4 regions of the Streptomyces sp. FIT100 genome follow, and region 3 is predicted to be linked to each of the others. Evidence: riboswitches for the same ligand, from Rfam matches in the RefSeq annotation. Region 3 holds a riboswitch; each other region holds the start of a gene.

Evidence for each region. Region 3 has a riboswitch for cyclic di-AMP ahead of KK483_RS16355 (M23 family metallopeptidase). Riboswitches for the same ligand answer to the same signal wherever they lie in the genome.
Region 1: linked by a shared signal. The riboswitch ahead of KK483_RS21895 (C40 family peptidase) and the one ahead of KK483_RS16355 (M23 family metallopeptidase) in region 3 are both predicted to bind cyclic di-AMP.
Region 2: linked by a shared signal. The riboswitch ahead of KK483_RS27215 (M23 family metallopeptidase) and the one ahead of KK483_RS16355 (M23 family metallopeptidase) in region 3 are both predicted to bind cyclic di-AMP.
Region 4: linked by a shared signal. The riboswitch ahead of KK483_RS32200 (LysM peptidoglycan-binding domain-containing M23 family metallopeptidase) and the one ahead of KK483_RS16355 (M23 family metallopeptidase) in region 3 are both predicted to bind cyclic di-AMP.

The regions. Positions count from the first base shown of each region.
Region 1 is NZ_CP075715.1:4,823,126-4,827,239, reverse strand. Features, by position in the region: gene pcrA (DNA helicase PcrA) at 1-1,953, opposite strand, end outside; cyclic di-AMP (ydaO/yuaA leader) riboswitch at 2,287-2,451, shown strand; gene KK483_RS21895 (C40 family peptidase) at 2,450-3,649, shown strand; gene KK483_RS21890 (hypothetical protein) at 3,877-4,114, opposite strand, start outside.
Region 2 is NZ_CP075715.1:6,040,608-6,044,721, reverse strand. Features, by position in the region: gene KK483_RS27225 (HPr family phosphocarrier protein) at 147-428, shown strand; gene KK483_RS27220 (GntR family transcriptional regulator) at 639-1,322, opposite strand; gene KK483_RS27215 (M23 family metallopeptidase) at 1,564-2,340, opposite strand; cyclic di-AMP (ydaO/yuaA leader) riboswitch at 2,353-2,517, opposite strand; gene KK483_RS27210 (pitrilysin family protein) at 2,749-4,114, opposite strand, start outside.
Region 3 is NZ_CP075715.1:3,685,663-3,689,776, forward strand. Features, by position in the region: gene KK483_RS16350 (aldo/keto reductase) at 1-512, opposite strand, end outside; gene KK483_RS16355 (M23 family metallopeptidase) at 757-1,815, opposite strand; cyclic di-AMP (ydaO/yuaA leader) riboswitch at 1,827-1,962, opposite strand; gene KK483_RS16360 (PP2C family protein-serine/threonine phosphatase) at 2,211-3,296, opposite strand; gene KK483_RS16365 (MerR family transcriptional regulator) at 3,547-4,114, opposite strand, start outside.
Region 4 is NZ_CP075715.1:7,212,398-7,216,511, reverse strand. Features, by position in the region: gene KK483_RS32205 (SGNH/GDSL hydrolase family protein) at 1-300, opposite strand, end outside; gene KK483_RS32200 (LysM peptidoglycan-binding domain-containing M23 family metallopeptidase) at 581-1,597, opposite strand; cyclic di-AMP (ydaO/yuaA leader) riboswitch at 1,602-1,756, opposite strand; gene KK483_RS32195 (alpha-galactosidase) at 2,048-4,114, opposite strand, start outside.

The sequences.
Region 1 (4,114 bases), 1.1 Mb from region 3:
CGGGAACTCCAGACCCTTGGCCGTGTGCAGCGTCATCAGTGTGATGACGCCGGCGCCTTCTTCGTCCTCGTCGGGGATCTGGTCGGAGTCGGCGACGAGCGCGACCTGCTCCAGGAACTCGGCGAGCGTGCCCGAGCCCTCCTCGTCGCCGCGCGCCTGCTCGTATTCGAGCGCGACCGCGGCAAGCTCCTGGAGGTTCTCGATACGGGTCTCGTCCTGCGGGTCGGTCGACGCCTGCAACTCGGCGAGGTAACCGGTCCGTTCGAGCACGGCCTCCAGGACCGTCGCGGGGCCCGCACCGGACTCGACGATCGTGCCGAGCTCCTCCATCAGCGTGTTGAACCGCTTCACGGCGTTCGCGGAGCGGGCCGCCATGCCGTACGCCTCGTCCACGCGGCGCAGCGCCTGCGGGAAGGTGATCTTCTCGCGCAGCGCCAGCGCGTCGACCATCGCCTCGGCGCGCTCGCCGATGCCGCGCTTGGGCACATTGAGGATGCGGCGCAGCGGGACGTTGTCCTCGGGGTTGGCGAGGACGCGCAGGTAGGCGAGGACGTCCCGGACCTCCTTGCGCTCGTAGAAGCGCACGCCGCCGACGACCTTGTAGGGCAGGCCGACGCGGATGAAGATCTCTTCGAAGACGCGGGACTGGGCGTTCGTCCGGTAGAAGACCGCGACGTCGCCGGCCTTGGCCTCGCCCGCGTCCGTCAGCCGGTCGATCTCGTCGGCGACGAACTGGGCCTCGTCGTGCTCGGTGTCCGCGACGTAGCCGGTGATCTGGGCGCCTGCGCCCGCGTTCGTCCACAGGTTCTTGGGGCGGCGGCTCTCGTTGCGCTCGATCACCGCATTGGCGGCCGACAGGATCGTCTGCGTCGAGCGGTAGTTCTGCTCCAGCAGGATCGTCGTAGCCTCCGGGTAGTCCTCCTCGAACTGGAGGATGTTGCGGATCGTGGCGCCGCGGAAGGCGTAGATCGACTGGTCGGCGTCGCCCACGACGCACAGCTCGGCCGGGCCGAGGTCCTCGTACCCGGGGCCGACCAGCTCGCGCACCAGCGTGTACTGCGCGTGGTTGGTGTCCTGGTACTCGTCGACCAGGACGTGGCGGAACCGGCGCCGGTAGTGCTCGGCAACGTCCGGGAACGCCTGGAGCAGATGGACCGCGGTCATGATGATGTCGTCGAAGTCCAGCGCGTTGGCCTCGCGCAGCCGCGCCTGGTACATCCGGTACGCCTCTGCCAGCGTCTTCTCGAACCCGTCGGCGGCCTGGTCGGCGAAGGTCTCCTCGTCGATCAGCTCGTTCTTCAGGTTCGAGATCTTGGCGCTGAACGACTTCGGGGGGTAGCGCTTCGGATCGAGGTCGAGGTCGCGGCAGACGAGGGCCATGAGCCGCTTCGAGTCGGCGGCGTCGTAGATCGAGAAGGACGACGTGAAGCCGAGCCTCTTGCTCTCCCTGCGCAGGATGCGGACGCAGGCGCTGTGGAAGGTGGAGACCCACATGGCGTTGGCGCGCGGGCCGACGAGGTGCTCGACGCGCTCCTTCATCTCGCCCGCGGCCTTGTTGGTGAACGTGATCGCCAGTATCTGACCGGGGTGGACGTGGCGGGTCGCCAGCAGATGGGCGATCCGGTGGGTCAGCACCCGGGTCTTGCCGGAGCCGGCGCCGGCCACGATGAGCAGGGGCGAGCCGGTGTGGACGACGGCGGCGCGCTGCTGCTCGTTCAGGCCGTCGAGCAGTGCGGCCGGGTCCACGGCGGGGCGGTGCGCTCCGTCCCGGTAGTAGGCGTCCCGGGCCGGGGGCACGTCGAACTTCCCCTCGAAGAGGTCGTGCGGGACCTCCTCGCGGGGCCCGTGCTCGTCCGGCTCGTGGAGCTCGTCGTGCTCGGGCGGCGGGGGCTCCTCCGGTCCCGAGGTGCGCCGGAGGTCCGCCAGGAAGCTGTCGTCAAAGAGGCTGCTCATCGCTTTACGAGTCTAGGCCGCCGCACTGACACTCCGCCGCCGCCTTGGCGACAACAGGTCCCCTCCCGCCGCGACCGGTCCGCGGTCCGGCCTGCCGCCCGGTCCGCCGTCCGGTCCGCCGTCCGGTCCGCCGTCCGACCCCTGTCCGGCCTGCTGCCCAGCCGGCCGTGCGGCCGCTTCCGGCCGGGCACGCTGCGTGGCGCAACGACCACGGCACGCTAAGGTCACGAAAATGTATCGGACATATCGCGCATCGTCCTTCACATGGGCCCCACACTTTGGCTAGCGTGCACGCCCAGGCGGCCCGAACCCCCTTGGCGACCAACGCCGATCGGGCAGCCCACGCCGAATCCGGACTTTCCGCAAGGAAGTTCGGAACCGGGGACCCACCATGCGCAACTGGGGTGAATCGGGCCAAAGTCAACTCGGCCCGTAGGACAGCCTTCCGTTCCGTCCGAACCCGACAGCTAACCCGGTAGGCGGTCGACGGAAGGAGATGGCGGCCTTGGCGTCGCATCGCAAGACCCGTACCCGTACACGTCCCCGTACGAAATCCCCCGCCGTCGGGTTCACGACGGCCGCCCTCGCGGGCATGACCCTCCTCTCCACCCAGAGCGCCCAGGCCGAGCCGCGGCCCAGCGTCGAAGAGGTCCAGAAGAAGGTCGACGACCTCTACCGGCAGGCGGGCAGTGCGACCCAGCAGTACAACAAGGCCAAAGAGGAGACCGCGCAGCAGCGCCGCGAGGTGGGCCAGATCCTCGACGACGTCGCCAAGCGCACCGAGTCGCTGAACGAGGCGCGCCGCACGCTCGGTTCGTACGCGGCGGCGCAGTACCGGACCGGTGCGGTCACGCCGACCGCGGCGCTGCTCTTCGCCGACAGCCCGCAGGCGTACTTCGACCAGACCCATCTGATGGACCGGCTCTCCGACGAGCAGCGGGGCGCCGTCGCCGACTTCGAGAAGCAGCAGGCGGCGGCCGCGAAGCAGCGCGCCAAGGCGACGGAGAGCCTGGAGACGCTGACCGCCTCGCAGCAGTCGCTGCGCACCAGCAAGGAAGCCGTCCAGAACAAGCTCGCCGAGGCGCGGACGCTGCTGGCGGAGCTGACGGCCGAGGAGAAGGCGCGGCTCGCGGAGCTGGAGCGCAAGAAGGCCGAAGAGGCCCGCCGCAAGGCCGAGGAGAGGGCCAGAGCCGAGGCGGAGGCGAAAGCCAAGGCCGAGGCGGAGGCGGAGGCCGAGCGCCGGGCACAGGAGCAGGCGCAGCAGGAGGAAAGCGCCGGGACCGGGACCGGTTCGGGTACGGGTACCGGTACCGGCACGGGCAGCTCGACCGGCTCCGGCACCTACGCCGCCAAGGCCGAGAAGGTCCTCGCCTTCGCCCGCGCCCAGATCGGCAAGCCGTACGTCTGGGGCGCGACCGGGCCCAGCTCGTTCGACTGCTCCGGCCTCACCCAGGCCGCGTGGAAGGAGGCCGGCGTCGAGCTGCCCCGCACCACGTGGGACCAGGTCGAGGTCGGCACGCGCGTCGCCACGGCGGACCTGCTCCCCGGTGACCTGGTCTTCTTCTACGACGACATCAGCCACGTCGGCATCTACATAGGCGACGGCAAGATGATCCACGCGCCGAAGCCGGGCACGAACGTCCGCGAGGAGTCGATCTACTACATGCCGATCTACGGGAGCGTCCGACCGGCCTGACGCCCTGTCGTGCGCGAGACGCGTGACTGACCCCCGGCCGCGGGCGGCCGGGGGTCAGTCACGTCTCCGGACGGGCTCGGTCACGTTCCCGGCCGGGTGTCACGTCCACAACGTCGCGATGCTGCAATTCCCGGGGGACAACCCCCGGACCCCCGGCCCGGTGTCACGTCCACAACGTCGCAATGCTGCAATTCCCGGGGGACAACCTCCGGCCCCCCGGCCGGACGTCACGTCCACAACGTCGCAATGAAAATGTTCGCCAGCGTCAGGCCGCCCACCGCCGCGAACGCGCCCTTGCCCACCGTCTCCTCGTCCCGCTTGACGTAGACCAGGGCGAGGATCACCACCAGCACCGCCAGCTTGATCCCGACCTTCAGGTTGTTCACCGCCTGGTCGTCGGCCTGGTTGAGCCCCACCAGCGCCACGCCCGTGACCAGCATGGTCAGCGCACCGTGCAGCATCGCG
Region 2 (4,114 bases), 2.4 Mb from region 3:
TTACGACCCGGACACGGGTCGCGAAGCCCGAAGTGCAGGTGCACGCTGGGTCCACGGATTCGCGGCACGGCCGTAGGCCGGTACGAGCACTCCGCAACACATGACACAATGGTCTAGACAACCCCTAGCACTTGAAGGGCATCACCATGGCTGAGCGCCGCGTCAATGTCGGCTGGGCCGAGGGCCTCCACGCCCGCCCCGCCTCCATCTTCGTCCGTGCCGCCACGGCCTCCGGCGTTCCCGTCACGATCGCCAAGGCCGACGGCACCCCGGTGAACGCCGCCTCGATGCTCGCGGTGCTCGGCCTCGGCGCGGAGGGCGGCGAGGAGATCGTCCTCGCCTCGGACGCGGACGGCGCCGAAGCCGCTCTCGACCGTCTGGCGAAGCTGGTCGCCGAGGGTCTTGAGGAGCTTCCCGAGACCGTCTGAGACGGTCGCCCGGCCATCGGCCGGCCAAGGCATGCACACGACTGAGCCGCGGCACCGGAATTCACCGGTGACCGCGGCTCCGTCGTATGCGCTCGGCGGTACACGCTCGTCCGTATGCGCTCGTCCCTATGCGCTCGTCCCTATGCGCTCGGCAAAAGCCCCGGGAAAACGAAGAAACAAAAGCGCCGACCTTTGTATACGGCGCCTTTGTTAATAGCGGACGCTCGCCGTGTTTACGGCATGTTGCGAAGTCCTCACGGCCCTCTGCGGCGCAATTCGCAGCCGGTGCGCCGCCGTCGTGCGCTCCGCGTGCAGGGTGGTGAGCGCCCGTGCCCGCTCCACGTCGCCCCGCGCGACCGCGTCCACGATGGCGCCGTGCTCGCCCCAGGACTCGACCGGCTGGGCGGGCGCCTCGACGGTGTACATCCATGCGATCTTGTGGCGGAGCTGGGTGAGCAGCGCGATCAGTCCTGGGCTGCCGGACGCCTGCGCGAGCGTCTCGTGGAACCAGCCGCCCAGCGAGCGCAGATCCTCGCCCTGGCCGCGCCGGGCCCGCTCCTGACCCAGTCTGACCAGGCCACGCAGGACCTTGAGATGCGCGTCCGTGCGTCGCTGGGCAGCGCGTGCGGCGCCGAGGGGCTCCAGCAGCAGCCGGATCTCCAGCAGGTCGGCCGCCTCCTGCTCGGTGGGCTCGGCCACACACGCGCCGGCATGCCGCCGGGTGGTGACGAACCCCTCCGACTCCAGGGTGCGCAGCGCTTCGCGCACCGGGACACGCGAGACGCCGTAGCGGCGCGCCAGCTGCTCCTCGGTGAGCCGGCTGCCGCGCTCGAAGACGCCGGAGACGATGTCGTCGCGGATCGCCGTGCATACCGAGCGCGCAGGAATGCGCATACCGAACCTCCGCCTTTTATCCGCGCGAAACCCAGCCGAAGGGTTGTCTGTTCGGTGACTCTATTGCAGCGGACCGGAATTTCCGATGGTCTACGGCGGTTCACGGTAATGCATGGATATCTTTTGGCCGGAAGACGACGAAGGAGAAGGCCCCGGGGTGGACCGAAGGCGAAGGCCCCGGGTCCGGTCGGCGTGACCGGACCCGGGGCCCCGCTGGTGTCAGTGCCGCCCGGAGCGGCCGTCAGACCCTGACGCCGTGGCCGCGCAGGTACGCGACCGGGTCGATGTCCGAGCCGTATTCGGGGCTCGTGCGGGCCTCGAAGTGGAGGTGCGGTCCGGTCGTGTTGCCGGTCGCCCCGGAGAGTCCGATCCGCTGGCCCGGGGTGACGGTCTGGCCGACCGAGACGCCGATGGAGGACAGGTGGCCGTACTGGGTGTACGTGCCGTCCTTCATACGGATCACGATGTTGTTGCCGTACGCACCGCCCCAGCCGGCCTCCACGACCTCGCCCATGCCGACGGCGACGACCGGGGTCCCGGAGGCGGCGTGGAAGTCGACACCGGTGTGGGTACCGGAGGACCAGACGGCGCCGCCGGCCTGGTAACCCGTGGAGACGTAGGAGCCGGCGACCGGGAGCGTGTAGGACATCAGGCGCTTGCGCTCGGCCTCACGGGCGGCGCGCTCCTTGGCGGCACGCGCCGCCTTGGCGCGGGCCTCCGCCTTGCGCTTCGCCTCGGCCTCGGCCTTGGCGCGGGCGGCGGCCAGATCGGCCTCCTGCTGCTGGGCGTCGGCCTGGGCGTCGATCCGGTCGGCGAGGGTGGTGTCGTCGGCGACGACGGCCTGGAGCAGGCCGGTGTCCTCGACGGCGAAGGTGTCCGTGTCGGCGGCGAGCGCCGGGGAGGCGAGGGTTCCGATGACGCCGGTGGTGGCGATGGCCGCCGCTCCGGCGATGCCCGCGCGCTTGCGCGCCAGCCGGCTCGGACCACGATGCTTCCCGGTGGCACGGGTGAACGCCATGAAGAGGCTGATCCTTTCCTTCCTTCTCGCCTACCGGGTTAGCTGACGGGTTCGGAGCAGGAAGGTCTCCTACGGGCCCCTCCGCACAGACGAAGGCGTCCGATTCACCCCAAGGGGGACATGTGGGTCCCCGGTTCCCCAGGCTCGCGCCCGACGGGGACTCGGCGATGGCTGCCCGATGCCGCGGGCGCGGCTGGTGCAACCGGCGGACAGCGCAGATGACGCTAAGCCGGTCATCTTTCAATCACCAAACGGACACCCGGAATTGTTGTTCATGCCACAGGGCAGACACGCCGTCTCGCCAACAAAACGGACATACGGAAGGGCCCCGTTGGCGCACCGCCAACGGGGCCCTTCCCTCTGCTCGGGAGCCGCTCCCCGGTCAGCCGGGATCCACTCCTCGGACAATCAGCCCGTGACGACCGTCACTTGTCCGATGCCGAGCGCCCGCACCGGCTCCGCGATCTGGGAGGCGTCACCGACGAGGACGGTGACGAGCCGGTCCACCGGGAAGGCGTTGACGGCCGCGGCCGTCGCCTCGACGGTGCCGGTCTCGGCCAGCCGGGCGTAGAGCTCCGCCTGGAAGTCGTCCGGGAGGTGCTGCTCGACCTGGTCGGCCAGCGTGCCCGCGACGGACGCCGCCGTCTCGTACTTGAGCGGGGCCACGCCCACCAGGTTCTGCACGGCGACATCGCGCTCGGCGTCCGTCAGACCCTCCGCCGCGAGGGTGCGCAGCACCTTCCACAGGTCGTCCAGAGCCGGCCCCGTGTTCGGGGTGTCGACGGAGCCGCTGATGGCGAGCATCGCCGCGCCCGTAGCCCCTCCCGGGGAAGAAGGCGCAGCGGAGCGCAGGACCTGGCCGAAGGCCCGGACCCCGTACGTGTAGCCCTTCTCCTCGCGCAGGACACGGTCCAGGCGGGAGGTGAGGGTGCCGCCCAGGCAGTACGTGCCGAGGACCTGGGCCGGCCAGACGCGGTCGTGGCGGTCCGGGCCGATACGCCCGATGAGCAGCTGCGTCTGGACCGCGCCGGGGCGGTCGACGATGACGACGCGGCCCGTGTCGTCGGCGGTGATCGGCGGCGCGGGGCGGCGCTGGGCGGCGCCGCCGGACCAGTCGCCGAGGGTGTCGGCCAGCACGGTGTCCACGTCGACACCGGTGAGGTCGCCGACGATGACGGCGGTGGCGGTGGCGGGCCGGATGTGGGCCTCGTAGAAGGCGCGCACGGCCGCGGAGTCGATGCGCTCCACGGTCTCCTCGCTGCCCTGGCGGGGCCGGGACATCCGGGAAGTGGCCGGGAAGAGCTGCTTGGAGAGCTCCTTGGCGGCGCGGCGTGCGGGGTTGGCGGTCTCGTGCGGGATCTCGTCCAGCCGGTTCTGTACGAGCCGCTCGACCTCGCTGTCCGCGAACAGGGGCGCGCGCAGGGCCTCGGCGAGCAGGCCGAGCCCCTTCGGCAGCCGGGAGACCGGCACCTCCAGGGAGACCCGCACGCCGGGGTGGTCGGCGTGCGAGTCGAGCGTGGCGCCGCAGCGCTCCAGCTCGGCCGCGAACTCCTCCGCCGTGTGCTTGTCGGTGCCCTCGGAGAGGGCGCGGGCCATGATCGTGGCGACACCGTCGAGCCCTTGGGGCTCCGCGTCCAGCGGGGCGTCGAGGAAGATCTCGACGGCGATCACCTGCTGGCCGGGGCGGTGGCAGCGCAGCACGGTCAGCCCGTTGTCGAGCGTGCCGCGCTCGGGGGCGGGGAAGGCCCACGGCTTCGCCTCGCCGGCCGTCGGC
Region 3 (4,114 bases):
CGCTCCGAGAAGTCCAGCGATGCCTGGAGCCGCTCGGCGGAGAGGTTGGACGCGGCGATGGCGCGGACCTTTCCGTCCTTCACCAGGCGGTCGAGGGCCGTGATGATCTCTTCGACCGGTACGGAGACATCGTCGAAGTGCGTGTAGTACAGGTCGATGTGGTCGGTGCGCAGTCGGCGCAGCGAGTCCTCGGCCGCCGCCTTGATCGTGGCGGCGGAGAGCCCTTTGTGCTGCGGGTGCGCGCCGGCCTTCGTGGCGACGACGACGTCGGCGCGGTTGCCTCGCAGGGCCATCCAGTTGCCGATGACGGTCTCGGATTCGCCGCCCTCGTTGCCGGGGACCCATGCCGAGTACGCGTCGGCGGTGTCCACGAAGTTGCCTCCGGCCGCCGCGTACGCGTCGAGCACGGCGAAGGACTCCGACTCGTCGGCGGTCCAGCCGAAGACATTGCCGCCGAGGGCGAGCGGGAAGACGGACAGATCGGACGAGCCCAGCGGGCGCAGTGACGTCATGCCTGCCCAACGACTCCCTGCCCGCCGAGATTCCGGAATCCGCCCGTCCACTGCCGCCTCACGCAGCGGCCCCGACCTCAACTCCCAAGGCGCCACGAAGCCAAGGAGCCAAGGCTCCAGGGACCCGAGGGTCGGGCTCCAGTGCCCGGCGCCTCAGGGACCCAGAGACGCAAGGACCCAGGGACCAGAGGGCTGGGCAGGACCCAGCGCCTCAGGGAACCCAGGGACTCAGAGACCCAGAGACTCAGATGCTGATGCCCTTGTCCCGCAGCCACGCCGCCGGGTCGATCCCGTCGCCGCCCGCCGTGTGCACCTCCAGGTGCAGATGCGGTCCGGTGACATTGCCGGTGGCGCCGACGCGGCCGATCGTGTCGCCCGTGGTCACCGCCTGTCCGGCGGACACGGTCATCGACGACAGGTGGGCGTACCAGATCTCGGTGCCGTCCTCGAGCTCCAGCACCACGCGGTAGCCGTACGAGCCGGACCAGCCCGCGGACTTGACGGTGCCGCCGTGGACGGCCTTCGCCGGGGTGCCGGTGGGGGCCGCGAAGTCGAGGCCGGTGTGGTAGCCGGAGGACCACATGGACCCGGCCTGCCCGAACGTGGAAGTGATCGTGTACGAGGACGTCGGCAGGGAGTAGCTCGCGGCGAGCTTGGCCAGCCGCTCGGCCTCCGCCTTGCGCGCGGCCTCCTCCTCGGCCTTCCGCTTCGCCTCGGCGGCGGCCTTCTCCGCGGCGGTCTGCTGGGCTCTCGCCTCCGCCGCGGCCTTCTCGGCTGCGGCCTTCTCCGCGGCGGCCTTCGCCTCGGCCTCGGCTTCGGCCCGCTGCTGCTCGGCCTGCTGGAGAATCCGGGCGCGCAGGGCCTCGCCTGCGCCCGCCCCGCTCTGCTCGCTGCTGCTCGCGGACGCCGTGTCGGCGACGGAGAGCGCGGTCAGCGGCGCGTCGTTGCGGTCGCCGTCCTCGTCGTCGGAGTCGTCCGCCACCAGGGAGCCCACGCCGGGCAGGGACTTGGCGTCGGGGAGTTTGTCCGTGATGGTGTCGGGCAGGGAGATGGAGACCGCGGGCTTGTCCTGCGCGGTGGCCATGCCGCCGGCGCCGACCGCGGCGATGACGCCGACTCCGAGGACGGTGGAGCTCCTGGCAAGTCCGTTGCGCTGCTTGACGACGCGGTGCCTGCCGCGGACCGGGCGAACGGTCTCCTCGGTCGGGTTCCATTCCTCCGCCCCGGCGGCCGGGGCCCACGCGTCGGCGGGCATCCACTCGGTGTTGGGGGGATCTTGGAGGGCAGGCTCGTTGGACGCCACGGAGGCGTGCTCCTTTCCTTCCTTCTCGCCTACCGGGTTAGCTGACGGGTTCGGAGCAGGAAGGTCTCCTACGAGCACCGCGAAGTGCCCGATTCACCCCAATTAGTGGTTCCCCGGTTCCCTTTCGGGATTCGGCGCGTGCGCACGGTGCCGTCTCTTGCGACGGCTGGGACGACCGCGCTGCGTTATCGAACGTTAATAGACGCGGGGGTCGTATTCCAAGCCGTTCCGACTGATCGTTAACGACTTTGGCCAGGACTTATCCTTCACAAGCGGGGACAATCGGGCGAGTTGACCCCAGCTCATTCCGGCCAGTACATCTGACGGTGCATCAAATGTTATGCGGAGGGCTCTGCTTCGATTACACAGGGTCGCAAGCATGCCCTCGGGGCGGGTCACGGCACCACCGGCATCGTCCGGCGCCGCTCCGGCTGCCGGTCCCCGGGCCGGCTGACCGCCAGCAGCGCCATGTCGTCCGTCGACCGGCCGCCCGTATGGCGGCGTACGTCGGCCACCAGCGCGTCCAGCAGCTCGTCGGGGCCGGGGAAGATCCGCCCGCCCAGCCGGCCGCCCGGATCGTAGAAGGCGCCCTGCGCGTCACGGGCCTCCGTCAGTCCGTCCGTGTAGAGCAGCAGAGTGGCTCCGGACGGGAACGCGGCCTCGTCCGCGCGGTCCGGCCACGAGCCGAGGTCGCCCATGCCGAGCGGCAGCGCCCGTTCGGCCGGTTCCAGCGTCTCCAGGGCGCCGTCCCCGTACAGCACGTACGGCGGCGGATGGCCGCGGTTGACCACCCGGACGTGCCCGTCCCCGCGCGGGATCTCGGCGAGCACGGCGGTCGTGAAGCCCTCGAACGCGTCCAGCCCGGAGCGCCGTGTGCCCTCCCGCGCGAGCGCCCGGTCCAGCCGCTGCGCGACCCCCTCCAGCGAGGACTCCTGCTCCGCCGCCTCCCGGAACGCGCCCAGCACGACGGCCACCGCCTCGACCGCGTCCAGCCCCTTGCCCCGTACGTCCCCGACCACCAGCCGCACCCCTAACGGGGTGTCCTGCACGGCGAACAGGTCACCGCCGATGGACGCGTCCGCCTGCGCCGCCTCGTACCGCGCCGCGATGTGCAGCCCGCCGATCCGCTCGGCCGGCGAGGGCAGCACCGCCCGCTGGGCGGCCTCCGCGACGACCCGCGCCGAGGCCAGCTGCTCGCCGCTGCGCCGCACGACCTGGTTGATGAAGAGGGCCAGCACGGAGACCGTGAACACGGTCAGCAGCTCCGTCACCGCCGGGATCTCGCTGGTCCTCTCGTTGTACGCGTGCAGCGCGGCCACCGTCCCGACGGCGGCGACGCCCGTCATGAGCGTGTACAGCGGGGAGAAGAAGGGGGCGGCGACCAGGGGCGCGGCGGCGAAGAGGGGGGAGGCGGTGAACGAGGCGGGGGTGCCGAGGTCGAAGAAGACGCCGGCAATGATGATCAGCACGGGCAGCGCCATGACGACCCGGCGGCCACCGTCACGCCGCGGCCCTCGCTCGTCGTCGCCGCCTGCTCGCTGCCCCACCAGTGGTCTCTCCTGCCAGGTCCGCCAGGTCCCGCCCACGGCTGCGGACGGTACCCCGCCCCACTCAGGCTGGCGGCAGCCGCGCCGTGGTGCGACTCGCCGTCGGCCAACCGGGCTAGGTGGTGTCCGCGGTCACCAGGGGGCCCTCCTGGTGACCGGGCGTGAGCGGTGCGCGCCCGCCGGCTCAGTCGTCGCCGCTGCCGCTGCCGGCACCGCCGTCGGTCTCGTCGGCGAGGTTGCGTTCCGCGTACACCTTCATGGCATCACGGACGAAGACCGCTGTCCCCTCGCCGTGCCGGTCGTAGTTCGCCGTGAAGCGCGGGTCGGCGACGTACATCTCGCCGAGCCCGATGATGTACGGCTTCGTCGGCGTGACCGTCACCGACAGCCACTCGATGTGCCTCCGCGCGATCGCCTGCGCCTCCTCGCTGTCCGGCGCGAGGCCGTCCTTCCGTGCCTGGGCGAAGTCGCGGGCGATCCCGGCCTGCCGGTCCTGGAACTCCTGCTTCTCCGCGGCGCTGAGCGAGCGCCACCAGCGGTCACCCTTCTCGTACGCCTCGCGGCCCCAGCGCTCGGTGACCTCCGCCTCGTACCGGGTGTGGTCGAAGCCGTCGAAGACTTCTTCCGCCATCAGTTCCTCTCCTCTCTCCGTGCGGTCGAGAGTGGTCCGCACCGAGGCGATCTGCCGCCCGATGCGCTCCCGCTCCTGCTCCAGCAGCCTCAGATGGGTGCGCAGGGCGGCGGCCGTGTCC
Region 4 (4,114 bases), 3.5 Mb from region 3:
GCCGGGCCGGATGATGTCGTTGCCGCCGGCGCAGAACGTCACCAGGTCGGGGGTGAGTTCCCGCGCCCGGGGCACCTGTTCCTCCACGATCTGGTCGAGGAGCCTGCCGCGCACGGCGAGATTGGCGTAGCGGAAGCTGTGTTCCGGTACGCGGTCGTCGAGCAGGACCGCGAGCCGGTCCGCCCAGCCCACGAACCGCCCCCCGGGACCGGGGTCCCCGACCCCCTCGGTGAAGCTGTCACCGATCGCCGCGTACGACGTGAAGACACCCTTTGTTCTTGATCGCGAATCGTCTGCCACGTCGAGACATCATTCACCTCGTGAAGTGACCTACGCCACCGTAGGGAGGGGTTGACGAGGCGTGACATAGACCACCCGGTCAGTTTTGCGCGATTCGGGAATACGTCGCCGGGGCGCGCCGCACAGACGTCCGCCGCCCCCTGCGTCAGGACAGGGGGCGGCGGACGGCGTTGACGCCGCGTCAGGTGGGACCGCCCGCGATCGGACCGGATCGTGCCGGAACGGGCCGGAACGGGCCGGACGTCAGACCGGACCGGACGTCAGACCGGAGCGTGCCCGATCAGAGCGTGACGCCGTGCGAGCGGAGGTAGGCCACCGGGTCGATGTCCGAGCCGTAGTTCGGCGTGGTGCGGATCTCGAAGTGCAGGTGCGGACCGCTGGAGTTGCCGGTCGAGCCGGAGAGGCCGATCTGCTGGCCGCCGGTCACGCTCTCGCCCGCCCCGATGGAGAGGGAGGAGAGATGGGCGTACTGCGAGTAGGTGCCGTCCTCGTGCTGGATGACGACCTGGTTGCCGTAGGCGCCGGCCCAGCCGGCCGAGACGACGGTGCCGGGGCCGACGGACTTGATGGAGGTACCGGTGGCGGCGGCGAAGTCGACACCCGTGTGGTAGCCGCTGGACCACATGGCGCCGGCGGTCCGGTAGGCGGTGCTGACGCCCGCGGCGACGGGGGCGGTGTAGCCGAGGCGGCTGCCCGGCACGGTGGCGGCCTGGGCGGCGGCCGGAGCCTCGGCGGGAGCAGCCGCGCTCTCGGCCTTGGCGGGAGCCTCGGCCCGGACCTTCGCCGGGGCCTCGCTCTTCGGCGCGGCCTTCTCGGCGGCCTTGGGAGCGGCCTTCTCGGCGGCCTTCGGGGCCGCCTCGGCCGGGGCCTCGGCCTTCGCCGGGGCCGGTGCCGCCGCCTTGGCCTTGGCGCCGATCGCGAGCTCGAGGCCGGGGTGGATGAGTGAGGGGTTCCCGCCTACGGCCGCGCGGTTGTCGGCGTACAGCTTCTGCCAGCCGCCGGTGATGTCCTGCTCGGCGGCGATCTTCGACAGGTGGTCGCCGGCGACGACCGTGTAGGTCTTGGCGGCCTTGCCCGCCTTGACCGCGTGCGGGACGCCGGCGGCCTTCTGGGCGGTGACGGCACTGACGGCGGCGACGTGCTCAGGGGCGGCCGCGGGCGCGGCCTTCCCCGCGGCGTGCGCACCCGCGGCGCCGATGAACGGGAGTGCGATGGCGGCGCCACCTGTCCCCGCGGCGACGAATCCGCGCGTGAACGGGCTGGTCCTCGGACGGCGGTGCTTACCCTTTGCGGGCATGGCGAATTCCTCTCCGGCGCCTGCGAGGTGAGCTGTCGGGTTCGGGCTGGAGCTGCCCGGCCGCGCGGCTGCGCGACTTCACCCCTAGCCGTCCGGGACTCCGGGCCGGCGTTCTTACCTGGGTCCCCCGCTCCTGCCACACGTGGGTGGGTGCGATATTCCGGACGGCGGCAGGATTAGGCGTTCCGTCCGGATTGCCGCGACCGTAGGCGAGCAAATCGACGGGTACAAGCCATCTCATTCACCTGGCATTCACCCAGGACGTCTCAACGGGGATTTCCCGGTCACCCCGCACGGACCGGGCATCCCCGACTTCCCAGTCGACAAAGGAATTTGACGATGTCGCACAGCGAGGGACCCACCCGAATATGATTCCGCTCACGCACCGGGTCTCATCTCCCGTTTAATCGGGGCGTGTTATGCGAAGTCCCTCAATTACGGACAGAAGGGTCAGACCCCCGCATTCTCCCGCGACCGGCGCAGGCGCACCACCACCGCGTCGAGATCAGCACGCAGCCCCGTGTCCATTCCGTGATGCATCAGCACCGCGCCCCGGTGCACCTCCCCCGAGTCGAGGCACTCGTACGCCGCCGCCGGGTCGAGCCCGCGCAGCCTCAGGGCCTGCGACCGCTCCCCGTAGTGCCTCGTCCGGAGCCAGGCGAGTGCGACGACCTCGTCTCCGCGCAGGTACTGCACCGCACTGAGGCCGCTCTCCGGCGGCAGCAGCCGGTGAAGCTCGCCGTGCTGCACGACCGGCCTGATCTTCTTGTAGAGATCCACCCAGCCGCGGGCCTCGGTCAGCTCGTCCTCGCTCCAGCGCATGAGGTCGCCGCCGACCCCGAGCACCCCGGCCATCGCGCTCACGAAGCGGAAGCGCAGCGAGGTGACCCTCGTGTTGAGCTGGGCATTCGGGCAGTCGGTCACCCAGGCGGCCATCACCCTGGCCGGATGCAGCTGCCCGAAGCCGTGCTGGATGGCGAGCCGGTCGAGCGGATCGGTGTTGTCAGAGGTCCACACCTGGTCGGTACGGGACAGGATCCCCAGATCGACCCGGCCGCCGCCGCCCGAGCAGGACTCGAAGGCCACCCCCGGGTGCGCCGCCCGCAGCCGGTCCAGCAGGGCGTACAGGGCGTGGACGTGCTCGACCCACAGCTTCTGCGGGTAGCGCTCCCCCGGCCAGCCGGCATCCGTGAAGGAGCGGTTGAAGTCCCACTTCACATAGTCGATCGGGGCGGAGGACAGCAGGGCGTCGAGCTGCTCCCAGAGGTACTGCTGCACATCCTCGCGGGCGAGGTTCAGCACCAGCTGGTTGCGGAACTCCGTCCTCGCCCGACCGGGGTGGTGCTGGACCCAGTCCGGGTGGGCACGGTAGAGATCGCTGTCGGCGTTGACCATCTCCGGCTCGACCCAGATGCCGAACTGCATCCCGAGCGCGTGCACCTCGTCGGCGAGCGGCTTCAGCCCCTGCGGGAAGCGGTCCGGGTTCGGCGTCCAGTCGCCGAGTCCGGCCCGGTCGCTGGTGCGTCCGCCGAACCAGGCGTCGTCCACGACGAAGAGCTCGACCCCCATCCCGGCGGCCCGCTGCGCCAGGGCGCGCTGCTGCCCTTCCGAGACGTCGAAGCCGGTGGCCTCCCAGGAGTTGTAGAGGACCGGCCGGGAGCTCCCGGCGTCCGGGATCACATGGGCGAGCTGCCACGCGTGCCAGCCGCGGCTCGCCGCACCGAAGCCCCCGTCGGTCCACAGCCCGGCGAAGACGGGGGTGGTGTACGACTCGCCCGGCGCGAGGAGCAGCAGCCCGGAGTCGTCGTATCCGGCGCCGCCGCCGATCTGGACCTGTCCGTCGGGCAGCTGCCGGACGGCGATCCGCCATGATCCCGACCAGCCGAGGGCGCAGCCGTACACCTCGCCCGACTCCTCGGTGGCCGTGCCGTCGTCCACGGCGACCCAGGGGAGGTGCTCGTGCCCGGTGTGGCCGCGGCGCGAGCCGATCACCTTCTCGCCGTACGTCAGCTCCGACCGCACGAGCCGGGACTCGGCCGCCCAGCGGCCGTGCAGCTGCGAGAGCCGCCGCCGCTCGCGCCACGGCAGGGTCCATACGGCGGCGTCGGCGCGCAGCAGCTCCAGCGCGGGACCGTCTCCCGTGTGCGCCACCGTGGCCCAGCGCTCGATGACGTCGGAGTCGTCGCGCATCCGGTAGTGCAGGGTCAGCGCGAGCCCGTGGAGGGGGTCGCCGAAGCGCAGCCGCAGCTCGTCCGCGTGCGCGTCCGCGGACGCGTCCTCGCCCTCGTTCACGTTTACGTTTACGAGGGCGCCCTCGAAGGACCACTCGGTGCCGCGGACCGCTGCCGTGCGCACGGAGAGCGCGGGGCGTACGAAGCGGGGGCCGCCCTCGACCGGGTACTCCTCGTGCCCGTCGAGCGGGGACTCGAAGGACCAGCCGGGGAGGGGTTCGGCGGCGAGCGCCTCGGCGTCGGCGGGCCCGATCCGCGGCCCCCAGTGGAGGTGGAGCAGCTCGTC